Regions from separate parts of the Sanguibacter sp. Z6_81 genome, predicted to be linked through region 1. Evidence: riboswitches for the same ligand, from Rfam matches in the RefSeq annotation. Region 1 holds a riboswitch; the other holds the start of a gene.

Evidence for each region. Region 1 has a riboswitch for thiamine pyrophosphate ahead of thiC (phosphomethylpyrimidine synthase ThiC). Riboswitches for the same ligand answer to the same signal wherever they lie in the genome.
Region 2: it holds a riboswitch for thiamine pyrophosphate, as region 1 does, so the genes downstream of both, thiO (glycine oxidase ThiO) here and thiC (phosphomethylpyrimidine synthase ThiC) in region 1, are expected to answer to the same signal.

What each region holds. Positions count from the first base shown of each region.
Region 1 covers NZ_JBXUFV010000001.1:299,871-307,132, reverse strand. Annotated here, with positions in the region: gene AC2AXK_RS01450 (LppM family (lipo)protein) at 1-607, opposite strand, end outside; gene clpB (ATP-dependent chaperone ClpB) at 867-3,536, shown strand; gene AC2AXK_RS01440 (maleylpyruvate isomerase family mycothiol-dependent enzyme) at 3,580-4,218, opposite strand; gene AC2AXK_RS01435 (maleylpyruvate isomerase family mycothiol-dependent enzyme) at 4,221-4,880, opposite strand; TPP riboswitch at 4,993-5,102, shown strand; gene thiC (phosphomethylpyrimidine synthase ThiC) at 5,094-6,794, shown strand; gene AC2AXK_RS01425 (septum formation family protein) at 6,813-7,262, opposite strand, start outside.
Region 2 covers NZ_JBXUFV010000003.1:30,595-37,856, reverse strand. Annotated here, with positions in the region: gene AC2AXK_RS08570 (PspC domain-containing protein) at 1-385, shown strand, start outside; gene AC2AXK_RS08565 (hypothetical protein) at 382-600, shown strand; gene AC2AXK_RS08560 (hypothetical protein) at 740-1,729, opposite strand; gene guaA (glutamine-hydrolyzing GMP synthase) at 1,807-3,387, opposite strand; gene thiE (thiamine phosphate synthase) at 3,422-4,141, opposite strand; TPP riboswitch at 4,167-4,250, shown strand; gene thiO (glycine oxidase ThiO) at 4,258-5,451, shown strand; gene thiS (sulfur carrier protein ThiS) at 5,448-5,675, shown strand; gene AC2AXK_RS08535 (thiazole synthase) at 5,672-6,472, shown strand; gene moeB (molybdopterin-synthase adenylyltransferase MoeB) at 6,497-7,262, opposite strand, start outside.

The DNA of each region.
Region 1 (7,262 bases):
CGTCGGCCGGTGCGTCGCCGCCGTCGACCGGGCCGCGGGCCGACATCTCGAGCACCTCACCGTAGACGGCCGTCCAGGTGACCGTGCTGCCGTCGATCTCGCCGGTGGCCTCGGTGACCTCACCGGGGAACGTCACCATGAACTGGATGTCGATCGAGTCGAGCATGTCCTGCATCTCGGCGGCGACGTCGTCGTCCGCGCCCTCGAGGTCACCCATGTCGGTGCCCATCTCCTCGGCGAGGTCGAGCGTGCCGGAGACGACGTACTCGTCGCCCTCCCGGGTGATGGACAGCGAGTCGTCCGCGCCCTCGAACTCGTCGAGGGGCAGCTCCTCGAACGAGAGCTCCTTGCCGGTGTAGCCGTCCTCGACGTAGTCCGTGGAGGTCATCTCCTCGGGCATGTCGCTCTCGAAGTCGGAGCCGTACATCTCCCAGAACTCGTCGGTGGTCATGCCGGCGTCCTCGATCACCTGGTCCTCGACGGCCATGATGATCGATCCGCTGACGGTGTCGTCGTCGTTGATGGTCATGGCCGTGTGCATGCGCATGCACCCGCTGAGGCTCAGGGCGATGGCGGCGGTGGCCGCCACAGCGGTCATCTTCTTCATGGTCATCCTTCGGTCTCCGCGAGCAGCCGGCGGGCCGGATCGGTGGTGCTGCTCGGCGCTGGGTCAACTCTTCCACAGCATGGCCCTGCGCAGCCGCCGGAGAGCGGGTGAGGGTAGTTCTCCCCAGTCTGCCCGGTTCCCGCGGACGAGCCGGGGCGGGGAGGGGGAGGGCTGGTCGGGTGTGTCATCCCTGGCAGGGCGAAGTTGAGTGAATTAGACTCAAGTTCAGCCACACCGTGCACGACCAGCTGGAGGATCCATGGATGCTCACCTGACCACCTTGTCCCAGCAGGCGCTGGGGGAGGCGATCCAGTCGGCCACCGCCGCGGGCAACCCGCAGGTGGAGCCCGTCCACCTGCTCGCCGCCCTGCTCGCCCAGACCACGGGCACCACTCCCGGTCTCCTGCGCGAGATCGGTGCGGACCCGCAGGCGATCGGCGCCGACGTCCGCCGTGCCCTCGTCGCCCTCCCGACGGTCACCGGCAACGCTGTCGCGGAGCCGACGGTCTCGCCCGCCCTCACCGCAGTGCTCAAGCACGCGCGCACCGAGGCGTCCGACCTCACCGACGAGTACCTCTCCACCGAGCACCTGCTCCTCGGGCTCGCGGCGGCGCCGTCCCCCACCGCGGACCTGCTGCGTCGTGCGGGGGTCACCCGGGACGCCCTCGCTGCTGCGATCCCCGCGGTGCGCGGTAACAAGCGCGTCACCTCACCCAACCCCGAGGGCACGTACAAGGCGCTCGAGCAGTACGGTCTCGACCTCACGCAAGCGGCGAGCGAAGGTCGGCTCGACCCCGTCGTCGGGCGGGACGCCGAGATCCGGCGCGTCGTCCAGGTGCTCTCGCGGCGCACCAAGAACAACCCCGTCCTCATCGGCGAGCCCGGCGTCGGCAAGACGGCAGTCGTCGAAGGGCTGGCCCAGCGCATCGTCGCGGGCGACGTCCCGGACTCCCTCAAGGGCAAGCGCCTCATCTCGCTCGACCTCGCCGCGATGCTCGCGGGCGCCAAGTACCGGGGCGACTTCGAGGAGCGCCTCAAGGCGGTGCTCGAGGAGATCAAGGGGTCCGACGGTGAGGTCGTCACCTTCATCGACGAGCTGCACACGGTGGTCGGCGCCGGTGGCGGTGGCGGGGACTCGTCCATCGACGCCGGGAACATGCTCAAGCCCATGCTCGCCCGGGGCGAGCTGCGCCTCGTGGGCGCCACGACGCTCGACGAGTACCGCGAGAGCATCGAGAAGGACCCGGCCCTCGAGCGGCGGTTCCAGCAGGTGTTCGTCGGTGAGCCGTCGGTCGAGGACACCATCGCCATCCTGCGTGGTCTGAACTCACGTTACGAGGCGCACCACCGGGTGACGATCTCCGACGCCGCGCTCGTCGCGGCGGCCACGCTCTCCGACCGGTACATCAGCGGCCGGCAGCTGCCCGACAAGGCGATCGACCTCGTCGACGAGGCCGCGTCCCGGCTGCGCATGGAGATGGACTCGTCCCCGACGGAGATCGACACCCTCCAGCGAGCCGTGACACGCCTCGAGATGGAGGAGCTCGCGCTGTCCAAGGCTGAGGACGACGCCTCGAAGCAGCGGCTCACGGAGCTCCGCGCCACCCTGGCCGACCGACGCGAGGAGCTCGCGGCCCTCACCGCCCGCTGGCAGGCGGAGAAGGGCGGGTTCAACCGCGTCGGCGAGCTGCGCAAGCGCAAGGACGAGCTCGAGTCCCAGCGGGACCGCGCCGAGCGCGAGGGCGACCTCGAGACGGCGTCGCGCATCCGGTACGGCGAGCTCCCGGCACTCGAGAAGGAGCTGGCCGGAGCCGAGGAGGCCGAGCGGGAGGCCGAGTCGGACGAGGACGCGCTGCCCCGCCTCGTCGGTGACAAGGTGGGCGCGGACGAGATCGCCGAGGTCGTCTCGGCCTGGACGGGCATCCCCGCGGGCCGCCTGCTCCAGGGCGAGAGCAAGAAGCTCCTGTCGATGGAGGAGATCATCGGCCAGCGCCTCATCGGCCAGAAGGCCGCCGTCGCGGCCGTGTCCGACGCGGTGCGTCGTGCCCGCGCCGGGGTGTCGGACCCCAACCGGCCCACGGGCTCGTTCCTCTTCCTCGGTCCCACCGGCGTCGGCAAGACCGAGCTGGCGAAGTCGCTCGCCGACTTCCTGTTCGACGACGAGCGCGCGATGGTCCGCATCGACATGTCGGAGTACAGCGAGAAGCACAGCGTCGCCCGGCTCGTCGGTGCGCCTCCCGGGTACGTCGGCTACGAGGAGGGCGGTCAGCTCACCGAGGCCGTCCGGCGGCGTCCGTACTCCGTCGTGCTCCTCGACGAGGTGGAGAAGGCGCACCCCGAGGTGTTCGACATCCTCCTGCAGGTGCTCGACGACGGGCGGCTCACCGACGGCCAGGGGCGCACGGTCGACTTCCGCAACGTCATCCTCGTGCTCACCTCCAACCTCGGGTCCCAGTACCTCGTCGACCCGCTGCTCGACGACGCCGCGCGCCGGGAGGCCGTCATGGCGGCGGTCCGCGACGCGTTCAAGCCGGAGTTCCTCAACCGCCTCGACGAGATCGTGATGTTCGACGCCCTCGGGCTCGACGACCTCGCACGGATCGTCGACCTCCAGGTGGCGGAGCTCGCGAAGCGCCTCGAGTCGCGCCGCATCGTCCTGGACGTCACCCAGGCGGCGCGCGAGTGGCTCGCCATCGAAGGGTTCGACCCGACGTACGGGGCGCGGCCCCTGCGTCGCCTCGTGCAGCGGCAGATCGGCGACCAGCTCGCCCGGCTCATGCTCTCGGGCGAGGTGGGCGACGGGGCGACCGTCGTCGTCGACCACCCGGTCGACGTCGGCGCGGAGCAGGTGCTCGTCGACGGCGCGGACGACGCGGTGGCCGGTCCCAGCTCGGCCCAGTCCGGCGGCCTGGTCCTCACGGTGCGCTGACCGGACCTCCGTGCGGACGAGCTCAGGACTGGACGCCTGACGTTCAGGTGATGCGGCGGCGGATCTCGGGCACTCCGGGGCCGGTGAGCTCGTCGAGGTAGGCGGGCCGACCGGCCATGGTCATGAGGAGGGCGAGCGTCGGACCGGAGACGAGGGGCCCGGAGCCGGCGTGGAACGGCCCGTCGTCGGCACGCAGCTCGAGGCTGGCCGTGTGCGTGCGGCTCGGCACGGCGAAGTCGCGCCGCGCGTAGAACTCTGCGACGGGCGTCAGTGCCTCGATGCTCGGGGTCGGGGAGAGTCCCAGCGGGCGGCGGATGTCCTGGGCGTGCACGAGGACCTCGCCGAGGTAGGCCGGGGTGTGGCTCGTCGCCGCGGTCGTGCTCGGGACGACAGCGCGGAACCGGGCGAGCGTCTCGGCCGGTGTGCTCCCGCGGTGCTCGCGCATCCGGCGGTCGTTGTGCACCTCGACGCGGAAGCGCGCACCGACGATGCTGCGAACCCACCTCCACGTCCCGGTGCTCGCGGCGGCGACGAGGTGGGCGACGACGTCCTCGACGTCCCACGCTCCGCACAGGGTGCTGTGCCGCCACTGATCGTCACCCAGGCTCGCGAGGTCGTCGGCCAGCGCGGCCCGTTCGGCGTGGACCAGGGTCCAGAGGTGGTCGTCGTCGCGCGTGGCCATGTCTACTCTCCTCCGGGTCGGGTGGGTCCTGGGGCGGCCGTGAGGTGCTGGGCGCCAGGGCCGACCAGCAGGTCGGGGTCGAGGGGGCGTCCCGAGACGGCCATGAGGAGGTCGAGCGGGTCGCCGCGGACCTCGTCGCCCGTCCCCCAGGTGGCGCCGGTGCGTGCGTCGACGAGCTGCAGCCCGGCGGCTCGTTCCTTTCCGCCCCCGAACGACACGGGGGTGCGCAGCTGGTACGCCAGCGCGGCCGCGACGTCGTCGGGCGGGTACGTCCCGACGATGCCGAGCGGTCGCCGCACGTCCTCGCCGTGGACGATCGCCTCGACGAGCCGTGTCGCGATATTGACCGGCGGTGTCCGGGTGAGGTCAGCAGCCTGCTCGAGGGCGTGGAGCGTCTCGCGGGGGTCCGCCCGCCTCTGGCGTGCGATGCCACGCTCGTTGGCGCGGTCGAAGTCCATGCGGGCGGCGACGAGGTCGCGGACGAACGAGACGCGGCCGGTGCGCGCGGTGTCCACGAGGTGTGCGACGACGTCGTGCACGTCCCAGCCCGGGCAGAGCGACGGTGCGCGCCACTGCTCGCCGCGGAGCCCGGTGAGGTCCGCGACGAGGCGACGGCGCTCGGCGCGGACGGTCTGCCAGACGGCTGCTGCTGTCCCACGCATGTCTGCTCCTGCCGGTGGTGGGCCACGATGCTCGCCGCGGAGATGCGCGCGTCGTCATCGTCGAGACTACTGCCTGAGCGGGTGCCCGGTTTGGGGTACGGTGTCCGGACAACCACACATGCACGGGAGCTCGCAGCAGCGAGCTGAGAGGGCGGCTCAGCGCCGCCGACCGTTCGAACCTGTCCGGATCATGCCGGCGTAGGGAGAAGCTCGATGAGCACGATGGATGCTGCGCGCACGCCTGTCACCACCCGGACCGTCACCACCGGTCCCATCGCGGGATCGTCGAAGGTGTACCTGCCCGTCCCGGACGCGCCGGGCCTGACGTTCCCCGTCCGCCGGGTCAACCTCAGCAACGGCGAGCACCTCGACCTCTACGACACGTCCGGCCCGTACACGGACGACTCCCCGGACGCCCCGGCGATCGACGTCGTCGCGGGTCTGGCCCCGACGCGCGACGCTTGGGAGCGGCCCGAGCGGCCCGAGCGGCCCGAGCGGCCCGAGCGGGTCGACGGTGCGAGCACCCAGCTCGCGTGGGCCCGTGCCGGGATCCTCACGCCGGAGATGCGGATCGCCGCGGCCCGCGAGGGCGTCGACCCGGAGCTCGTCCGCTCGGAGGTGGCACGCGGGCGCGCGGTCATCCCCGCGAACCGCAACCACCCCGAGCTCGAGCCGATGGTCATCGGCAAGGCGTTCGCCGTGAAGATCAACGCGAACATCGGCAACTCCGCGGTGACGTCCTCCATCGAGGAGGAGGTCGAGAAGATGGTGTGGGCAGCCCGGTGGGGGGCGGACACCCTCATGGACCTGTCCACGGGCAAGGACATCCACGCCACGCGCGAGTGGATCATGCGCAACTCCCCGATCCCCGTCGGCACGGTGCCGATCTACCAGGCGCTGGAGAAGGTCAAGGGCGACCCCGCGAAGCTCACGTGGGAGGTGTACCGGGACACGGTGATCGAGCAGTGCGAGCAGGGCGTCGACTACATGACCGTGCACGCCGGGGTGCTGCTGCGCTACATCCCGCTCACCGCCCGCCGGGTCACCGGGATCGTCTCCCGCGGTGGTGCGATCATGGCGGCGTGGTGCCTGGCGCACCACGAGGAGTCGTTCCTCTACACCCGGTTCGCCGAGCTGTGCGAGATCTTCCGTCGCTACGACGTGACGTTCTCCCTCGGTGACGGCCTGCGCCCCGGCTCCATCGCGGACGCCAACGACGCCGCGCAGTTCGCCGAGCTCCGCACTCTCGGAGAGCTGACGAGGGTCGCGAAGTCGTACGGCGTGCAGGTGATGATCGAGGGCCCCGGCCACGTGCCGATGCACAAGATCGTCGAGAACGTGCGGCTCGAGGAGGAGCTGTGCGAGGAGGCGCCGTTCTACACGCTCGGCCCCCTCGCCACCGACATCGCTCCCGCCTACGACCACATCACCTCGGCGATCGGCGCGGCGATCATCGCCCAGGCCGGCACCGCGATGCTCTGCTACGTCACGCCCAAGGAGCACCTCGGTCTGCCGGACCGGGACGACGTGAAGACCGGGGTCATCACGTACAAGATCGCGGCGCACTCCGCGGACCTCGCCAAGCAGCACCCGCGCGCGCAGGAGCGCGACGACGCGTTGTCCCGGGCCCGGTTCGAGTTCCGCTGGAACGACCAGTTCGCCCTGTCCCTCGACCCGGACACCGCGCGGGCGTTCCACGACGAGACGCTCCCCGCCGAGCCCGCGAAGACGGCGCACTTCTGCTCGATGTGCGGACCGAAGTTCTGCTCCATGCGGATCTCCGCGGACGTGCGCGAGTACGCCGAGAAGAACGGACTCACCACGGTGGATGCCATCGAGGTGGGCATGGCCGAGAAGTCGAGAGAGTTCGAGGACGCCGGCGGCCGCGTCTACCTGCCGGTCACCCAGGCGTAGCGCCGGGGCCGGCGCCCGTCACAGCTGCGCGGCCATGCTCTCGCCGATCGTGGTGCCCTCGGGTGTCGTGACGACGCACAGCCCGGTCCGGTCCCCGTCGGCCCACGAGTCCTTGCTCGGGAACCACAACGAGAAGCTGAGGTCGTCCGGGTCGAACGTGCCTGTGCTCACGGCGTCCTGGGTGCACACCTCCGCGAGCTGCTCACGCAGCGGTCGCGTCCCCGGGTAGTCGTCGGCGTCGTCGTACGTCACTCCCGCGACGGCCTGCGACGGGTGCTGCTCGTCGCACGGGACGACCGTCACCGTGTCCACGGCGCGCCCCGTGCGCGGTGCGTCGAAGCAGTTCCCGACGACGACCTGCTGGGAGGACACCTCCACCTCCTCCGTCACCTCGGCCTCGAGCGGCTCGATGCTCGGTCCGCGGTCGAGGAGGAGGAACGCGCCGACACCGACGAGCACGATCACGGC
Region 2 (7,262 bases), on a different contig from region 1:
GGTCGGTGACGAGCGGTTCGCCCCCACGACCACGGGTGAGGCGCAGGACGGGTACGCGATGGGCATCGGCGACATGGTCCTCGACCTCACCGACCTCGACCTCGACCCGGGCGACGCGGTCCGCATCCCGGTCCAGATGGCGGTCGGCCAGCTCACCGTCATCCTTCCCGAGGACCCGTCGGCGTCGGCCGAGGTGGCTGTCCGCGCGGGCCAGGTCGAGTGGGTGATCGGCGACGAGGACCACCGACAGGAGCGCAGCGTCGGGGGCCTCGGGATCAGCTCGGCAACCTTCGAGACGCGGGACGTCGCCGACGGCGAGGACGCGCAGATCCACCTGGAGATCAGCCACGGCGTGGGCAACGTCATCATCAAGGAGGACTCATGAGCGGCACGAGCAGCACGCGACCGGCGACGTCCCGTCCCGGGGTCGCCGTACCGACCCTCATCTGGGGCGTGTTCGTCGCCCTCGTCGGGGCAGGTTTCCTGGCGCGCCTCCTCGGCGCGGAGTTCGACGAGGAGCTGGCGCTCATCATCGCGCTCGCCGCGGCCGGCGCCGCGCTCGTGGGAGTGTCGGTCGCGAAGGCGGTCCGGCGACGCTGACGCGCAGGGCGCGACGCTGATGCGCAGGGCGCGACGCTGACGCGCAGCCCGCGACGCCGCACGTCGCGCGAGCACCGGCAGGAACGAGGACGGGCACCGGGGGTCTCCCCCGGTGCCCGTCCTCGTCGTCGGGCGTCCCTCAGCTGCCGGACGAGCCTCGCGCGTCGTCGGCCGGCGGGACGCGGTCGGCGGGCGACGCCCATCCGGCCGGGCGCCCGTCCGTCTCCGGCCGTCCCACACCATCGGGCCGGGAGCCCTCGGCGGACGAGTCCTCCGCGGAGACCGCGGGCTGGACGGCGGTCGCGTCGGACGCCGACGCGGCAGTGGCCGGCCGCAGGCCCGCCGGTGCGGGAGATGAACCGATGCGGTCGGTGCGGCTCAGCCGGACCGGGTCCTCGCGCGGGGCGACGGGAGTCGCACCCGTGGCGGGGGCGGCGTCGTGCTGGGACGCGGCCCGGCCCGAGGCCGGGACGATCGGCGTGGCGGTCGTGGACGGTGCCGCGTCGGAGCGCTGTGCGGCCGGCGTCGTCACAGACGACGCGATGGGTCCGCTGCGCCGCGTCCCGGGCTCCTTGCTCGCCTCGGCCGGCAGGCCGGCCTCGTGGCGCGTGCTGTCCGCACGCGACGTGTCGGTGCGTGCCGAGCGGCCGCCGCGGTCACCGCCGTCACGGTCGTCCGAGGTCTCGACGACGACCGGCGGTCCACCGGCCATACGGCGCAGCGCCCACCCGTTGATGATGAAGAGGATCCCGAGGCCCATGACGAGGGCCGCCACGCCGAACGACACGACCGACGTGAAGAGCGACGCTCGCAGGAACGACGCGTTCATCACCGTCTCGCGCCGCTCGTCGCCCTGCCCGAGCTCCGCGTACGTGTTGCCGTCGGACGCCTCGAGAGCGTGCTTGTTGATGACGTCAGCCTGGGCGAAGGCCGAGAACGGGTCGTTGACCTTCTTCCCCGCGAGGAAGGACGCGTCCTCGGAGACGGTGATCTCCTCGTCCGCCAGCTTGTCCGCGACCGCCCACCACGTGATGCCACCCGCGATGAGGAGGACCACTCCCGCGATGAGCGTCAGCAGCCCGACGACCCCCACACCCTTGCTCTGCCTGATCGTGACCTTGCTCGCCATCGTGCACTCCTTCGTTGGTCGTGCCTGCATGCTCTCTGTCCCACCGTAGCGAGAGGGCTACGGATGCGGGCGGTGAGTCACTCCCACTCGATGGTGCCCGGTGGCTTGCTCGTGACGTCCAGGACGACACGGTTGACGTCCTTGACCTCGTTGGTGATGCGCGTGGAGATGGTCGCCAGCACGTCGTACGGCAGGCGGGTCCAGTCGGCTGTCATCGCGTCCTCGGAGGACACGGGACGCAGGACGATGGGGTGCCCGTAGGTGCGCCCGTCGCCCTGCACGCCGACGGACCGCACGTCGCCGAGCAGCACGACGGGGCACTGCCAGATCTCCCGGTCGAGGCCGGCGCGCGTGAGCTCCTCGCGGGCGATCGCGTCCGCGGCACGGAGGATCTCCAGCCGCTCGCCGGTGACCTCTCCGACGATCCGGATCCCGAGGCCGGGCCCCGGGAACGGCTGGCGCCAGACGATGCCCTCGGGCACGCCGAGCTCGAGGCCGACGGCCCGCACCTCATCCTTGAACAGGGTGCGCAGCGGCTCCACGAGGGAGAACTGCAGGTCGTCAGGGAGCCCGCCGACGTTGTGGTGGCTCTTGATGTTCGCAGCACCCTCACCACCGCCGGACTCGACGACGTCCGGGTAGAGCGTGCCTTGCACGAGGAACTTCACCTCGTCACCGTGCGCGCCCGCGTCGGCGACGACCTCGCGTGCGGCGTCCTCGAACACCCGGATGAACTCACGGCCGATGATCTTGCGCTTCGTCTCGGGGTCGCTCACCCCGGCGAGCGCCTGGAGGAAACGCTGCTGGGCGTTGACGACCTTGAGCTGCACGCCGGTGGCGTCGACGAAGTCCTTCTCGACCTGCTCGGCCTCACCGGCCCGCAGCAGACCGTGGTCGACGAACACGCAGGTGAGCTGGTCTCCGACGGCCTTCTGCACGAGCGCGGCAGCCACGGAGGAGTCGACCCCGCCGGAGAGGCCACAGATGACCCGGGCGTCGCCCACCTGCGCGCGGATGATCTCGACCTGGTCGGCGATGACGTTGCCGGGCGTCCAGTCGGGTGCGAGCCCGGCGCCGCGGTAGAGGAAGTTCTCGATCGCCTTCTGGCCGAGGGGCGAGTGCCTGACCTCGGGGTGCCACTGCACGCCGTAGAGGTGACGCTCCGTGTCCTCGAACGCGGCCACGGGCGAGCCGGCCGACGTCGCGAGGACCTCGAAGCCCTCGGGGGCGGAGTGCACGGCGTCGCCGTGGCTCATCCACGTCGTCTGCTGCTCGGGCGATCCCTCGAGGAGGGAACCGGGGTGGTTGATCTCGACGAACGTCCCGCCGTACTCGGACAGGCCGGTCTGGGCGACGGATCCGCCGAGCGCCTTGGCCATCGCCTGGAAGCCGTAGCAGATGCCCAGGACAGGGACGCCGGCGGTGAACAGCTCAGGGTCGACGAACGGGGCGCCCGTGGCGTAGACGGACGACGGGCCGCCCGAGAGGATGATCGCCGCCGGGTCCTTCGCGAGCATCTGCTCGACCGTGAAGGTGCTGGGGACGATCTCGGAGTACACGTTGGCCTCGCGGACACGGCGCGCGATGAGCTGGGCGTACTGGGCACCGAAGTCCACGACGAGGACGGGGCGCGGCAAGGAGGTTGGGGTCTGCGTCACGACCCCAGGATAGTCGGCGCACGTCGGGCGGGGTTCAAGCGCCCACGACGGCGGCCCGGATCCTCCTCGTCGCGTCCGCGGGGTCGCTCGCGTCCGTGATCGCCCGGACCACGACGACGCGGCGCGCACCGGCGTCGAGGACGGGTCGCAGCGTCGTGAGGTCGATCCCGCCGATCGCGAACCAGGGCGTCGTCGGGGCGAGGCGTGCGACGTCCCGCACGGCGTCCACGCCGACGGCGGACCGGCCAGGCTTCGTCGGAGTGGCATGGACCGGGCCGACGCAGAAGTAGTCGACGTCCGGGTCGGCGTCCGCTGCTACGGCCTGCTCCCCGCCGCGTGTGGAGCGTCCGATGCCGACGGACGGGCCGACGAGGCCGCGCGCGACGGTGACCGGCAGGTCGCGCTGGCCGGTGTGCAGGATCTGCGCTCCTGCCGCTGTCGCCACGTCGGCGCGGTCGTTGACGGCGAGCAGCGCGCCCTCCTCCTCGGTGAGGGCGGCCATGAGCGCGAGCAGCTCGAGCTCCTCGACGACGTCCAGGGACCGGTCCCGCAGCTGGATGACGTCGACACCGGCCCGCAGCACGGTGCGGACGAACGCCGCGAAGTCCGCCCGGTCGCCGCGGTCCGCGCGCGCGTCGGTGCACAGGTACAGCCGGGCGTCGGCCAGGCGGCGGCGCACGGACGCGCGGGCCGCGAGAGAGCCCGTGGCGCTGTCGTCGGGCAGGGGGGCCGCGCCGTGCTCCGTGAGCGTCATGGGGCGTGAGTGTACTGTGGCTGACGCACGGGAGCCCCGCACACGGCGGGGCTGAGAGGGCGTCACGCCGACCGTCGAACCTGCTCTGGGTCATGCCAGCGAAGGGAGCACAGCGCATGCGCGCACCTGTCGATCGGTCCACGCCCGCTCGCGCCACGACGAGCGACGTCCTCGTCGTGGGGCTCGGCATCATCGGTGCCACGGCCGCATGGCGCGCCCTGCGCGCAGGCCTCACCGTCACCTGCCTCGATCCGGCGCCCGGCACCGGCGCCACCCACGCTGCGGCCGGGATGCTCGCACCGGTCACCGAGGCGAGCTTCGGTGAGGAGTCGCTCACCGAGCTCTGTGTCGCGTCCGCCCGGCGGTGGCCGGCCTTCGCGGCGGAGCTCGAGGACGCGACGGGCAGCCCCACCGGACTGCAGGCGTGCGGCACGCTGTCCGTGGCGTACGACCAGGCCGACGCCGCGCAGGGCAGGCGGCTCGCGGAGCTCCACCGGGCGCTCGGCCTGACCTCCGAGGAGCTCACCGTCTCCCAGGCACGGGAGGAGGAGCCGTTCCTCGGCGGCCGCCTCTCCGGCGCGTACCGGGTGGCCGGCGACCACCAGGTCGACCCCCGTGCGACCCACGCCGCGTTGCTCACGGCTCTCACGGGCTCTGGTGCGGGCAGGCGGACCGCGACCATCGTGCGGCACGAGGCCGCGCGCCTCCTGCGCTCACCGTCCGGCGCCGTCGTCGGCGCCGAGGACCGCGCAGGCGGGACCCACCACGCCGGCGTCGTCGTGCTCGCCGCAGGTGCGGCGTCGGGCGGGCTGCTGGGCGACGTCCCCGAGGTCGTGCTGCCGACCCGGCCGGTCATGGGCGAGGCGCTCCGGCTCGACGCGCGCGGGACGGGCTTCGGGCTGCGCCACGTCGTGCGCGGGACGGTCCAGCTGCGCCCGGTCTACGTCGTGCCACGGCCCGGCGGGGAGGTGGTCGTGGGTGCGACGAGCGAGGAACGCGACGTGCCCACCGCCACGGCCGGTGGGGTCCACGCGCTCCTGCGGGACGCGCGGGCACTCGTCCCGGGCATCGACGAGCTCACGTTCGTCGAGGTCACCGCGCGGGCCCGTCCCGGGACGCCGGACAACCTGCCCCTCATCGGCCGGACGTCCGTGCCCGGCCTCGTCGCCGCGACCGGCCACCACCGCAACGGCGTCCTGCTCACCCCGCTCACCGCAGACCTCCTCGACGACCTGTTCGCGGGCCGACACGGCAGTCCTCCCCCCGCGGTCGATCCCCTCCGCTTCGCGCTCACCGGAGCGGACCGATGACCCGCGGATCGATCATCGTCAACGGTGAGGAGCGGGCGCTCGCCGGGCTCACCGACCTCCGGTCCCTCGTCGCGCTCTACGCGCCGGCCTGCGCGTCGGACGGTGCACCGAGCGGCGTCGCGGTCGCCATCAACGACCACGTCGTCCCCCGGGGACGGTGGGCGGGCACCGGGCTCACCGTCGGGGACCGCGTCGAGATCGTCACGGCGGTGCAGGGCGGATGACCGAGGAGCCTGACGCGTTCGTCGTCGCGGGAGTCACGTTCACGTCCCGCCTCGTCATGGGCACCGGCGGGGCACCGAACCTCCTGCACCTCGAGGAGGCGCTCGTCGCCTCCGGGACCGAGCTCACGACGGTCGCGATGCGCCGCGTGAGCACGCCGCAGCCGGGTGCTGCGGGCGGCGGCACGGTGTGGGACCTGCTCGCTCGCCACGGCATCCGACCCCTGCCCAACACCGCGGGATGCTTCAACGCCCGCGAAGCCGTGCTCACCGCCGAGCTCGCCCGCGAGGCGTGCGGGACACCGTGGGTCAAGCTCGAGGTCCTCGCGGACGACGTCACGCTCCTGCCGGACCCCATCGAGCTCGTCCGGGCCGCGGACGAGCTCGTCCGGGCGGGCTTCGTCGTCCTGCCGTACACCAACGACGACCCGGTGCTCGCACGCAAGCTCCAGGACGTGGGCTGCGCTGCCGTCATGCCGCTGGGCGCCCCGATCGGGTCGGGCCTCGGGATCCTCAACCCGCGCAACATCGCCGCGATCGCCGACTGGTCCTCCGTGCCCGTCATCCTCGACGCCGGGATCGGCACCGCCTCCGACGCGGCGCTGGCGATGGAGCTCGGGTGCGACGCGGTCCTGCTCGCGTCCGCCGTGACCCGGGCCGCGGACCCGGTGCGCATGGCCCGCGCGATGCGGCTGGCCGTGGACGCCGGGCGGCTCGCAGCCGGAGCCGGCCGGATCCCGCGCAGGGAGCAGGCGCTCGCGTCCTCCCCCACGACCGGGCTGCTCGACCTCGCGCTGTAGCGGCCCGCCGCCCACCGGGCCTGGTCAGTACACGGGCAGCCCGGGGTCGACCTCGTGCACCCACGCGAGGACGCCACCGGTGACGCTGCGCGCGTCCAGACCGCGCTCGCGCGCCGCCTCGGTCACCGCGAGCGAACGACCGCCCATCTTGCAGTAGAACGCCACCGGCCGGTCTCTCGGGAGAGCATCGAGCCCTCCGCCCGCGAGCAGCTCGTCCATGGAGACGTGGACGGACCCGGGGATCGCGACGATCTGACGCTCGTAGGCCTCCCGGACGTCGACGACGAGGACGTCGTCGCCCGTCGCGAGCATCGTGGCGAGCCGGGCGGCGCTCAGCTCGATGCCGTCGTCGGCCCTCGCGTCGTCCGTCGTCGCGGCCGGCGGGAGCCCGCAGAGCACCTCGTAGTCGACCAGCGCGACAACGGGCACGAGGTCGGGGTCCGGGTGGACGGTGAGCTGGCGCCACGTGAGCTCGAGCGCGTCGTAGACGGCCAGTCTGCCCAGGAGCGGGCGACCCGCGCCCGTGATGAGCTTGACCGCCTCGGTGACCATGACCGAGCCGACGGTCGCGCACAGCGCACCGAGCACCCCACCCTCCGCGCAGCTGGGGACGGAACCAGCCGGGGGCGGCGTCGGGAAGAGGTCTCGGTAGGTCACCGGCTCGACGCCTTCGGGCGGAGCAGCCCAGAACACGCTCGTCTGACCGTGGAACTGGAAGATCGAACCCCACACGTACGGGATCCCGAGCAGCGCGCACGCGTCGTTGACGAGATAACGGGTCGCGAAGTTG